3 regions of the Streptococcus cameli genome follow, and region 2 is predicted to be linked to each of the others. Evidence: predicted binding sites of a transcription regulator. Region 2 holds the regulator's gene; each other region holds the start of a gene.
What was found. The regulator CtsR, encoded in region 2, represses protease genes until heat stress. The targets are predictions, from matches to a motif close to TTGGTCAAAAAAGGTCAAANA.
Positions count from the first base shown of each region.

Region 1: the regulator CtsR is predicted to act here: its motif matches at 2,311-2,331, upstream of ACVR1I_RS08450 (ATP-dependent Clp protease ATP-binding subunit).
Region 3: the regulator CtsR is predicted to act here: its motif matches at 1,737-1,757, upstream of ACVR1I_RS05925 (ATP-dependent Clp protease proteolytic subunit).

Region 1 is NZ_JBRUIM010000004.1:117,071-121,310, reverse strand. It holds gene ACVR1I_RS08470 (MFS transporter) at 1-263, opposite strand, end outside; gene ACVR1I_RS08465 (amino acid ABC transporter ATP-binding protein) at 392-1,126, opposite strand; gene ACVR1I_RS08460 (amino acid ABC transporter permease) at 1,119-1,808, opposite strand; gene ACVR1I_RS08455 (DUF1797 family protein) at 1,918-2,148, opposite strand; gene ACVR1I_RS08450 (ATP-dependent Clp protease ATP-binding subunit) at 2,363-4,240, shown strand, end outside.
Region 2 is NZ_JBRUIM010000003.1:109,793-114,032, reverse strand. It holds gene ACVR1I_RS07345 (ATP-dependent Clp protease ATP-binding subunit) at 1-1,325, opposite strand, end outside; gene ACVR1I_RS07340 (CtsR family transcriptional regulator) at 1,327-1,779, opposite strand; gene ACVR1I_RS07335 (thioredoxin family protein) at 1,946-2,299, shown strand; gene ACVR1I_RS07330 (FAD/NAD(P)-binding protein) at 2,388-3,851, opposite strand; gene tsf (translation elongation factor Ts) at 4,040-4,240, opposite strand, start outside.
Region 3 is NZ_JBRUIM010000002.1:97,158-101,397, reverse strand. It holds gene ACVR1I_RS05935 (ABC transporter substrate-binding protein) at 1-642, opposite strand, end outside; gene ACVR1I_RS05930 (YlbG family protein) at 730-1,002, opposite strand; gene ACVR1I_RS05925 (ATP-dependent Clp protease proteolytic subunit) at 1,104-1,694, opposite strand; gene upp (uracil phosphoribosyltransferase) at 1,809-2,438, opposite strand; gene ACVR1I_RS05915 (sugar O-acetyltransferase) at 2,525-3,079, opposite strand; gene ACVR1I_RS05910 (YbgA family protein) at 3,171-3,545, shown strand; gene ACVR1I_RS05905 (MalY/PatB family protein) at 3,577-4,240, opposite strand, start outside.

The DNA of each region.
Region 1 (4,240 bases), on a different contig from region 2:
AGATACAAGAAGCACCGAAAGACCTGAGTAGCCACAATCTGTTGAAACTTGTTGGCCTTACGGTCTGCCACATAAGACAAGACCATCCGTGTAAACAAAGGAATCATTTCGGAGAATCCAAGTAGGGCCAAAGCCAATTTGGTATCCGGCAGGAGCAAGATGTAATTCATCAAGGCCATGTAATAGAGAACATCACCAAAATTAGAGAGCAAGTCGGTGAACAAAACCAATAGATAGAGTTTATTGGACAATACCTTTTTCATAAAACAACCTTCACTTTATCATTTATTTAGTCATTACTTTATAAAACTATATCACAATTATTTTATTTAGTAAATACTAAATCCAAAATAAAGCAAAAACAAAACTACATTAAAAATGGAGTTTTGTTTTACAATACTTTACTTAAAAAATCTTTGGTCCTTGCTTCTCTTGTTTGTTCAAAGACCTGTTCAGGAGTGCCTTCTTCTACAATGACCCCACCGTCCATAAAGATAACACGATCTGCTACTTCCTTGGCAAAGCCCATTTCATGGGTTACAATAACCATGGTCATGCCGGACTTGGCCAAGTCTTGCATAACAGCTAATACTTCTCCGACCATTTCTGGGTCAAGAGCTGAGGTCGGCTCATCAAACAATAAAACATCTGGATCCATCGCCAAACCACGCGCAATGGCAATCCGTTGCTGCTGACCTCCCGAAAGACTTTGAGGGTAGGCCGTCGCTTTGTCTGGCAGACCGACTTTATCGAGTAAAGCGTAAGCTTTAGCTTCTGCTTCCGTTTTTGAAATTCCTTTGATCTTAATCGGAGACAAGGTAATGTTTTCTAGCACAGACATGTTGGGAAAAAGGTTGAACTGTTGAAAAACCATGCCCATTTTTTCTCTCATGCTAAAAATATCATTTTTCTTATCCGTGATGTCTACACCTTCAAAGGTAATCACGCCATCTGTTGGCACCTCTAGCAAGTTCATGGTCCGCAAGAAGGTTGATTTCCCTGAACCAGAAGGGCCAATAATGACCACAACTTCTCCTTGGTAAATATCTAAGTCAATCCCCTTTAAAACTTCATTTTCTCCAAAATATTTATGCAGATTTCGAATTGAAATAATGGCTTCAGACATTGGCTTTTTCTCCTTTATTTAACTGTTTTTCAAATGCTTGAACACCTAAGGTTAAGATACTAGTCAAAATCAGGTAATACAAGGCTGCAAATAAGAGCGGTGTCAATGAAATGTAAGTTGTAGACTGTACTGTTGTCGCACCATTCCACAACTCCATAACCCCAATTGTTGACAAGAGCGAGCTATCCTTGACAATGGTGATAAACTCATTTCCCAGGGCAGGTAAAATATTTTTAATCGCCTGTGGCATAATGACATAACGCATTGCCGCCTTTGGACGAATCCCCAGCGAATAAGCCGCCTCCAATTGCCCCTTAGCAACCGCATTGATACCCGCCCGGACCGTTTCACTCACATAAGCACCCGAATTCATACCAATAATGATGATACCCGGAATCAAACGCGACAAATCAACCGACAGAATCCCTAATTTAAATGTCGGCGCTGCAATTCGCATCATTGCAAAAGCAATCATGATTTGAACAACCATCGGTGTCCCACGAAAAATCCATACATAAACTTGAGCCAACCATGACACAGGCTTGTATTTACTACGTTGGGCAAAAGCCAAGATAACACCTAAAATACTGCCTAAAACAACCACACAAACAGCAATTAAAATCGTGACCAAGGCACCATAATTAAAGTAACCCCAAAATTTGGGTAAAAAAGAAAAATTCATTGTTACACTCCCATTTTATCAGATAGGGACTATTATACCATCTTTGAATAAAAATGCAACAAAATCGACAAAATATACAAAATAAAAAAGCGAAAACCGCTTTTCTATCTTAATACAACAATTCATAAATTTCCATTGCGATCAAATCAATGCTATCAAATGTATATGTCTCACGAGCAGCAACGTCACGCAATGTAAATACAGAACCATTTTCTTCATCGTAACTGTATGCAACTTCTGCAACAACAACACCTTCACGTTCAAAATTGCGTTTCAAGGTACCACCATCACTCGCCATTGCTTCTAAACGACTGATAATTCTCACCAAATGTGATTCCATGTCTCTTCTCCTATTTGTTTTATATAATCAGTTTACCATATTTTCCTAAAAATGTCTTTAGAGAAAGCATGTAAAGCAGGCTTCCACTGATTTTTTTGAAGAAAAATACAGAAATGAACTCAGATTCTTGCATTTTCCATCAAAATTGTTATAATTGAATTATATTTGACCTTTATTGACCAAATAATTATTCGATGAAAGAAAGAGGTAGGTTATGCTCTGTCACAATTGCCATATCAACGATGCAACCATTCATCTTTATACGAATCTAAATGGAAAAAAACAACAAATTGATCTTTGCCACAACTGTTACCAAATCATGAAAACAGATCCAGACAACGCTATTTTAAAAGGATTGGGCGATATTGGAAATCCAAACAATATGGATCCGTTTAGTGAGTTCTTTAATCAAATCGGTGGCTTCCCTGGCAATAGTCCTGCAGGCCGCAGACCCGATCAAACGCCACCAACACAATCTGGTCGCCAAGGTGGGGGTGGCCAACAAGGAGGCGGACGTGGACCGCAACAACCACCGCAGCAAGGCAAGGGGATTCTAGATGAGTTCGGTATCAACATTACTGAAATTGCCCGCCGTGGAGATATTGACCCCGTGATTGGCCGAGATGAGGAAATCACCCGCGTCATTGAAATCCTAAACCGCCGCACTAAGAACAATCCTGTACTTATTGGAGAACCTGGTGTCGGAAAAACAGCCGTTGTCGAAGGTCTGGCCCAAAAGATTGTCGATGGCGATGTTCCAAATAAATTGCAAAGCAAGGAAGTTTACCGCCTTGATGTGGTCAGTCTAGTGCAAGGTACTGGTATCCGTGGCCAATTTGAAGAGCGGATGCAAAAACTAATGGAAGAAATCCGCAACCGCAAAGAAATTATTCTCTTTATCGATGAAATCCATGAAATTGTTGGAGCTGGTGCTGCCGGTGATGGCAATATGGATGCCGGTAACATCTTGAAACCTGCTCTTGCCAGAGGAGAACTGCAACTGGTGGGTGCGACTACCCTCAACGAGTACCGCATTATCGAAAAAGATGCTGCCCTTGAGCGACGCATGCAACCAGTTAAGGTTGATGAACCAAGTGTGGAAGAAACCATTACTATTCTCAAAGGAATCCAAAGTAAGTACCAAGACTACCACCATGTTCGCTACACGGATAAGGCCATCGAGGCTGCTGCAAACCTCTCCAACCGCTACATCCAAGACCGCTTCTTACCAGACAAGGCCATTGATTTGTTGGATGAAGCCGGTTCAAAAATGAACTTAACCCTTAATTTTGTTGATCCAAAAGAAATCGACCAACGCCTGGTTGAAGCTGAAAACCGCAAGGCCCAAGCCACTCGTGACGAAGACTATGAGAAAGCAGCCTACTACCGCGACCAAATTGCCAAGTACAAGGAAATGCAAAAAACGAGTCTCAACGAGGAAGATATTCCCCTTATTACGGAAAAAGAAATCGAAGCCATTGTGGAACAAAAAACCAATATTCCTGTTGGTGATTTAAAAGAGAAAGAACAATCACAACTCATCCACTTGGCGCGAGATCTCAAGGCATCTGTTATCGGGCAAGATGAAGCCGTTGACAAAATCGCTAAGGCTATTCGACGTAACCGTGTCGGCTTAGGTGCACCAAACCGTCCAATCGGCTCCTTCCTCTTTGTAGGGCCAACCGGTGTCGGAAAAACAGAATTGTCCAAACAGTTGGCCATTGAACTTTTTGGTTCAGCCGATAGCATGATCCGTTTTGACATGTCTGAATACATGGAAAAACACAGCGTCGCTAAATTAGTCGGAGCGCCTCCGGGCTATGTTGGCTATGAGGAAGCCGGACAATTGACGGAAAAAGTTCGCCGCAATCCTTACTCTCTTATCCTCTTGGATGAAGTGGAGAAGGCCCATCCAGACGTTATGCACATGTTCTTGCAGGTCTTAGACGATGGTCGACTAACAGACGGACAAGGTCGAACGGTCAGCTTTAAAGATGCCATTATTATCATGACCTCTAATGCTGGAACAGGCAAGAGCGAAGCTTCAGTCGGCTTTGGGGCTACCCTTGAAGGCCGGACTAACTCCGTCTTG
Region 2 (4,240 bases):
GGCTCTTGAGCCGGTTGCTTAAACGCATTTTGGACAGTTGCGCTGGCTTCATCCAACAGATCAATGGCTGAATCTGGCAGATTTTTACTGGTTAAATAGCGTTTTGCGTAACGAACAGCTGTTTCAACGGCTTCATCTGAAATTCGAACGCGGTGATGTTGTTCATAAGATGCTTTCAAACCCTGTAAAATAGCAATGCTGGTTTCCACGCTTGGCTCTTCAATCGTGACTTTGGCAAACCGACGCACCAAGGCTGCATCTTTTTCAATGTGCTTTTGGTATTCTTCTTGTGTTGTTGCACCAATTGTCCGAAGCGTTCCACGAGCTAGGGCCGGTTTTAAAATATTGGCAGCATCTAAGGTCGAATCAATTCCTGAACCAGATCCCATGATGGTGTGCAATTCATCGATAAACAAGATGACCTTGCCATCTTCTTCAATATCGTTGATGATGTTGTTCATGCGCTCTTCGAAATCCCCACGAAAACGGGTTCCTGCAATCACATTCATCAAATCCAATTCCAAAACACGCATTCCTTTTAGACTGACAGGAACAGCGTCGGCAGCTACTTTCTGAGCCAAACCAAGGGCCAACGCCGTTTTTCCGACACCTGAATCACCAACTAAAACAGGGTTATTTTTGGTTTTTCGGGACAAAATTTGAATCATTCGTGAGATTTCCTCCTCACGTCCGATGACTGGTTCTAAAATTCCCGCTTTTGCAAGTGCTGTTAAATCACGGGTATAGTCCTCCAAACCACCGCTTTGTGGCTGAGGCATCCCTCCCATCATACTGGCCATGGACGGCTTTTGCCCTCCATTGCCTTTTAAAGCTACACGAATGGCCTTGATGTCCTCTTTTGAAAAACCAGCTTTTAATTCTAGATTTTTACGAAGATCGGCATATTTAAAGGAGTCTTCCTTACCCTCAAAAGTAAACCCAACCTTGTCTAAAATTTGGGCAGCAGTTGATCTACGGTCTAGTAAGATCGCATAGAAAACATGTTCTGTTCCTAATCGCTGTGCTTTTACAGCAGAGGCAATCTTCTTTGCCGCCTCTTCTACTTCTTCCAATCGCTTAGAAACTGGTAACACTGTACTGGCTCCCATCGCTTCATCATAACTACGCTCCGTTACTGCAAACGTCGCCTGTTCAAACTCATCAATATCCTGATGAAAATCCGCCAAGGCAGCACCTGCAATGGTATCATGATTAACCACAAAGGCCAATAATAAATGCCAGGTCTCTAAGTACTGGCAAGAATACCGTTGTGCAATTAGTTGAGCATCCGCATACACACGTTGCAATCCCATTGAAAATTCCATTCTACTCCTCTTTCCTATCCAAACGCCGCAAAATTTGCCGCATCATACGTGCACGAATCTGACTCGCTTCCAGTCCTAATACGTCTTCTGCTCCAGTTGCTAACAAAATATTTCCCTCGCGCTCGGTCATCAATTTCTCATCAAATAACAACTGCAAGATATCTGAATAGACCGCCCAAGACAGACTCTCTCCCAAATTTTCAAGCAGGTCATGGACCAATTCATGCTTGTCAGAAAACGTGATGCGCCCAATCCGAATATAGCCACCACCACCACGCTTACTTTCTACAATGTAGCCTCTACTGGCCGTAAATCGTGTCTTAATCACATAGTTAATCTGGCTCGGCACCACTTCGAATCGACTCGCCAATTCACTTCGTTTTAATTCAGCCACATTGACACGCTCTAAAATCGATTTGATGTGCTCTTCAATGTAATCCGATGTGTTTTTCATACAAACCCCTCTCTTACTGACTATTATTGACTATTATAGCATTCACAACTCTTTTTATCAAGAAATTGCCTTTTTACCACAAGATAGAAGCGTAGCAAATTTTTGCAATATCATTAGCTTTTCATTATACTTACAGAGTAATGCAAAAAACGATTGGAGAACAAAAATGTCAACAGATTTTATGACCATTGCCCAAGATTTTCAAGCGGTATCACCAAGTGAAGCCCGCAAGCTGTTAGAAGCAAAAGATGGCGCTATTCTCTTTTTGGGACGCCATACCTGCCCATACTGCATCCGCTTTATTCCAAAATTAGCTACTGCAGCAAAAGCTGAAAACTGGACCGTTTATTTCTTGCACACACAAAGTCCTGCTTACTCTGCACAAGAAATTGCGGACCTTCGCAATGAATACAATGTTCCAACAGTACCAGGACTACTCCATGCCAAAGCAAATGGCGTAGAAGTACGTTGCGATAGCTCTCTGTCTGTAGAAGAAATCATCGATTTTATCCAAGCATAATTGGACAAGAGAATAAAAAGTACAGAGGCCTAAATCTCTGTACTTTTTAATTGGTCAAAAAACAAATAGGGGGCTTCTCTCTCAAAAATCAATCTCTATCGAATTTTTTTCTTTGACTAGCCTGAACTGCTCTATCTGCCATTTTTTGAATTTTAATTGTAGAATTATTTTGGTAGATAAGGCCATTGATCAATTCTCCATGAGCATAGAGATTAGAAACGGTTCCAAAACGTGGCGAAATAACTTTAGCAGAGTCAACAAGCACACTAATCCCACCTTGAGCGTCAATTTGAATAAAGCCATCATCCAACATTTGTTTCAAAAGCGGAGTGGCATTTTCCTGATTGTCAGGCTTGAGATGGTACCCTGTCGCATTAACCACAAAGTCGACCACACGTGTCTCTTGCTGATTTTTGATTCCGATCGCAAACCCTTGTTCCAAGGATTCAATGTCCACCACTTCTTTCAAAATAGTGAGTCGACCATCCTCTTCCGCTGCTATGAGATCACGCGCTGAGTCTTCTGGCATTGGATTACGGAGATTCACAATATGCTTTTGATAAACCCTCTTATAGGCTTCTCGATCTGAATCTGACAACAAAGGCCAAAGATCCGTAAACCAATCGGCCACACGTGAAGCCAAGTGTTGCAATAAATATAGTTGTTTCGGATAGCTATCCGCTAGACGAAGACCTTCGATTCCTGGTTTTAAATAGGTCGAACAGGCCTGGTTCCAGTTTTCAAAACCAAGAGCTGCTAATTCACTCTGAAACAAGGTCTCAAATTGTGTAAAAGAGAAGTCTTTCTTCTGGCGTAATTCTTCAAATTTGGCATCTATCATGACTGTCCAACTGGGCTGCTGCCCCCCCATAATGCGAACCGTTGGGAAATAATTTGATCGTGAAAATACAACTACTTTGATTTTCGTCTGATGGAGCAACCATTTCAGGACATCAACAGCTGCTAATCCCATTCCAACCACAGCGACTGTTCTATTCTTCTTGATTATCTCTTCCAACGAATAAATGGGATAAGGATTGGCAATATAGCAAGGATTCCCCTCCAACTTATAAGGATCGATGGTTGGCAACTCACCACAAGCTAAATGAATCTCATCAAAAACCCAAGGCACTCTCTCGCCTTCGACTTCTACTTGCCATTGTTGACTTTCAGAAAGGTAGTGGATCTGCTCCACTCGTTTTCGAACTAGCCTTGCCTGTATCTGTGCCATAAGGGACTCCCCTCGGTCCTTCATGTACTGCCCATACAGGCTCCGACTAACATAGGGATGACCAGTATCATAGCCATTTTCTCTCATCCAATCCGTAAAGTCATTCATATTCCGATAATCGAAGGAAATGTCATCAATCGGCGAATTGATCAAAGCCATCTCCACGTCTTCTTGAAAAGGAATCCCCCGTCCAAAATGATCCGAATCATCAAAACAAACAATCGTTAGTGTTTCTTGTTCATCTTTAGGCAATTGAGAAAAGGCCAACAGTACCGCAAAACCGCTGACTCCCATTCCAATAATTCCAATCGTCTTTGTCATGTCTAAATTCTCCTTGATCCTATCATATCACAAGATACACCCCTTGTCTGAAAAAGACTTGAAAAGATGTTGAGAATACCAATCTACATTTTACTCACTATCAGTGTAATCCTATTAAAACAAATTGATTTTCAATACAAAGCAAGGACAAAAAAAGACTAGGAACCTTCCTAGTCTTCATTTATTGATTAGTTGTTCAAAGCTGCGGCCATTGTTGCTGCAACTTCTGCTTCAAAGTCATTTGAAGCTTTTTCAATACCGTCACCAACTTCAAAACGTTTGAAGTCAACTACTTTAGCACCCACTGAATCAAGGTAAGCTTCAACTGTCTTGCTGTCATCCATGATGTAAACTTGTGCAAGAAGTGTGTATGCTTGGTCAACTTGAGT
Region 3 (4,240 bases), on a different contig from region 2:
TTCTTCTACAACAATCTCACCTTTGTAGGCTTCTTTGAAGGCTTTGGTAATTCCTTTTGCATAGTCACTTGAATTGTCTGAATAGAGAACAACTTTTTTCGCAGATAAGTTACTACTTGCATAAATAGCCATTACTTGCCCTTGGAAACTGTCTTGGAAGGTGGAACGGAAAACATAGTCATTCACTTTACCGTCTTTCGCAACTGTTAAGCTATCTTGCGTTCCAGATGGTGTAATCAATGGTACAGCCGCTTGCATAATAGCTGGAGTTGCCGCTGCTGTGGCACCTGATGTCGCAGGCCCAATCACCACATTGACTTTTTCTTCTGTTACCAAATTGGTCGATACCGTCGCAACTTCTGAATTCTCAGACTTATTGTCCTTGGTTACAACTTCTAATTTTTTGCCATCAACACCACCTGCTGCATTGATTTCTTCAACAGCTAAGTCAGCCCCATTTTTTTCTGCTTGACCATAGGCTGCAACAGCTCCTGACAACTCTAGGTTGTAGCCAATTTTAATAGTCTCCCCCACTGTGGTTCCTTCAGCAGTTGTGTTACTAGATGGTGCGGCACCACAGGCTGCTAAAAAGGCTACCGAGGCAAGGGTTAATACGCCTGCTACAATTTTTTGATGTTTCATAAGAATCTCCTTACATCTTTCTTAAAAGTAATACTGTTCTAATATACTGAATTATCAGAAAATTGTCAACAAAAAAAGAAAACTTTTTTAAATAATAACGTTTTCTTTTTCATCTCGGTATAAATTTCCCACAAAATTTTGGTCAATATCTTTCACAAAGGACGGCAAAATTTTCTTCACAAATCGTTCTTTTTTCAAATTTTTGATTAAAGCCTCTGCCTGATTTTGGTCAACATACAAGAGAACATAGCGCATTCGCTTAGAATGATAAACCAAATCCCCATGCTGATGTAACTTTTTGGCATCCCGATTGTAATGAAGGTAGACAGTTAAACATGTTCTTTCTTTTTTTTCAAACATTCTTACTCCTCTTTCTTTCCGATCTTCTTCATTATATCATAGAAGAGGATTTTAGAAAAACGAAAAAAAACTGAAACACAGTGGTTTCAGTTTGAAATAACTTATTTGGCGTCGGCTGGATTCATGATTTTATCAATAAAACCGTAAGCCAAGGTTTCTTCAGCGGTCATCCAATAGTCACGCTCGGCATCTTTATGGATCTGTTTCACCGTTTTACCAGAATTATCCGCTAGGATTTTCTCTAATTTATGACGGGTTTTTAACAAATGCTCCGCAGCAATAGCCATATCGGTTTGCTGGGTACCACCACCCGTACCACCCATCGGTTGGTGAATCATGTATTCAGCATTTGGCAACATGAAACGTTTGCCCTTGGCACCGCTTGATGCGATGATGGTTCCCATAGAGGCTGCTGTCCCCATGACAATGGTTTGCACATCAGCCTTAATGAAATTCATGGTGTCCACAATCGCAAGACCTGCTGATACAGATCCTCCTGGTGTGTTAACATACAAGTAGATATCTTTGGTTGGATCTTGAGCATCTAAGAACAAGAGCTGAGCAATGATGGAATTGGCCATATTGTCTTCAACCGTCCCTGTCAACATGATAATGCGATCTTTTAATAAACGAGAATAAATGTCATACGAGCGTTCGCCACGACTGGTTTGTTCAATAACTACTGGAATCATAAACAATCTCCATTTCAAATTTTATGATACTATTATAATTTTTTGGTCAAGAAAGGTCAAATAAAAAGTGTCCTTCATTAAAAAAAGGTGCTGAGCACCTTTTAACTACATTATTTATTTTGTACCAAACAAGCGGTCACCGGCATCTCCTAGACCTGGAACAATGTATCCATGCTCATTGAGCTTTTCGTCAAGAGCCGCTGTGTAGATATCGATATCTGGATGAGCTTCTTGCAGTGCTTTGACCCCTTCAGGAGCTGCTACAAGAGCTACAAATTTAATATTGGAAGCTCCGCGTTTTTTCAGCGAATCAATCGCCAAGATTGCCGACCCACCAGTTGCTAACATTGGGTCTACAACAAAAATATGACGGCGATCAATGTCCTCAGGTAGTTTTACTAAGTATTCAACAGGTTGCAATGTTGTTTCATCACGGTACATACCAATATGCCCAACTTTTGCGGCTGGTACAAGACTCAATAGGCCATCTACCATTCCAATCCCTGCACGTAAAATTGGAACAATCGCTAATTTTTTACCAGCAATTTGTTTTTGGACAGTTGTTGTGATTGGTGTTTCAATTTCCACATCTTCAAGTGGCAAGTCACGTAATACTTCATATCCCATCAACATCGCAATTTCATCAACTAGTTCACGAAAGTCTTTGGTGGATGTATCTTTCCGGCGTAAAATAGATAACTTATGCTGGATAAGTGGATGTGAGATGACTTGGAATTTTCCCATGGTAAAACCTCTCTTTATTGTTTTTTCTATTTTACCAAAAAATTAGGAAAAATGCTTGTTTGAATACAAGAAATTTTGCTGATTTTTTAGTCTTCGATCTCTTTAATGATACGCGCAGGATTGCCAGCGATAAGAACATTATCTCCAAAAGATTTTGTAACCACAGAGCCTGCCCCCACTACAACATTGTCTCCCAAGGTGACCCCAGCTAAAATCATAGCACCACCACCTATCCATACATTGTCACCGATGGTAATGGGAGCCCCGTATTCCGGCCCAGCAATTCGCTCACTGGCTTTAAGAGGGTGTAACGGTGTGTAGAATTGAACATTCGGTCCCAGCATGGCATTGTCCCCAATCGTGACCCGACAGGTGTCCAAGATCATCAGATTAAAATTAGCAAAGAAGTTTTTACCAACTGAGACATGGCAACCATAATCCATGGTTAAGGGGGCTTCGATATAAAGATTGTCACCTGTCTGCCCCAGCCATTCTTTCGCAATTTTTGTTCGAGTCTTCCCATCTGTCTCTGCCGCATTAAAGGCCTTTCGGTAGTCTCTTGCAGCCTGTCTGAGTGCCACCAATTCCGGATCTCCTGCGTGATAGAGTTGTCCTGCCAACATCTTTTCTCTTTCAGTCATAACTTCCTCCTTTTTCTTTATTATAGCACGAACTATCTTTCTATTCGTTATTTTTTCTGATCTATGCGATAATAGACGAAAGGAGAAAACCATGCGCGCATTTCAAAAAGATTGGGCTTACCATAAATACTGGGTCATGGGGCATTCACAAGCCCACTACAATGCCTTACGCCTCTTATTCAAGGGTAATGATTGGTCTCAAGAAAAAGCAGAGCAGTACCAACAGTTACTAAAAGAAGCTGGTCAACTTTCACCCAGCAAGGCGACACTAACCACCAGTTACCAACACATGTGGGGCTACTTTAAGAAAAAAGCCAGTCCAGAGGAGAAAGAGACCTATAAATTTCTGATTGAGGCTGTGAGGCCTAAAAAAGATGACTTGAAGCCCTTTATTCTCCAACTCATCGACAAATACCAGCCGGCTTACTTGGTCCGCTCCAAATTTTATGACGACAAAGGATTTTAAAAAGGTTGAGAATGATTCTCAACCTTTTTTATTATCCAAATACGGCGACAATGCGTTTGCAGGCCTCTTGAACAGTTTCTAATGGTGTCGCTACATTCAATCGGGCATGGAGCTTGCCCTCTTTCCCAAAGGCAATTCCATCATTTAAGACAACCTTAGCCTCTTTAAGCAACTTATCATGCACCTCATTATGGCTTAAGCCATAGGCTGAGAAATCCAGCCAAATCAAATAGGTCCCTTCTGGTTTCATGACCTTTATCTGGCTGTTTTGTTCAAGGTAATCAACTGCATATTGAATATTTTTCTCCAAAACAGTCTTCAACTCTTCTAGCCAAGGTTTTCCAGTCCGCAAGGCTACTTCTGTCGAAATCAGGCCAATGGTTGGAATTTCATGTTGGTTGTTGGCCAACTGACGGTCGTAAAAAGCTTTCCGCAAGGCTTCATTTTCAATAATGGCAAAACTATTTTTCGTACCTGCAATATTAAATGTCTTGGTGGCAGAGCCAAGGACAATGGTAAAGTCTTTAAAATCTGGTGATACCGTATTGAAACTATGGTGCTGGTTGCCAAAGAGAGCCAAGTCCTGATGGATCTCATCCGAAATCAGTAAGACATGGTGCTTTTGGCAAATTTTCCCAATCTGAAGTAGTTCTTCCTTGCTCCATACCCGTCCACCAGGATTGTGGGGACTACAT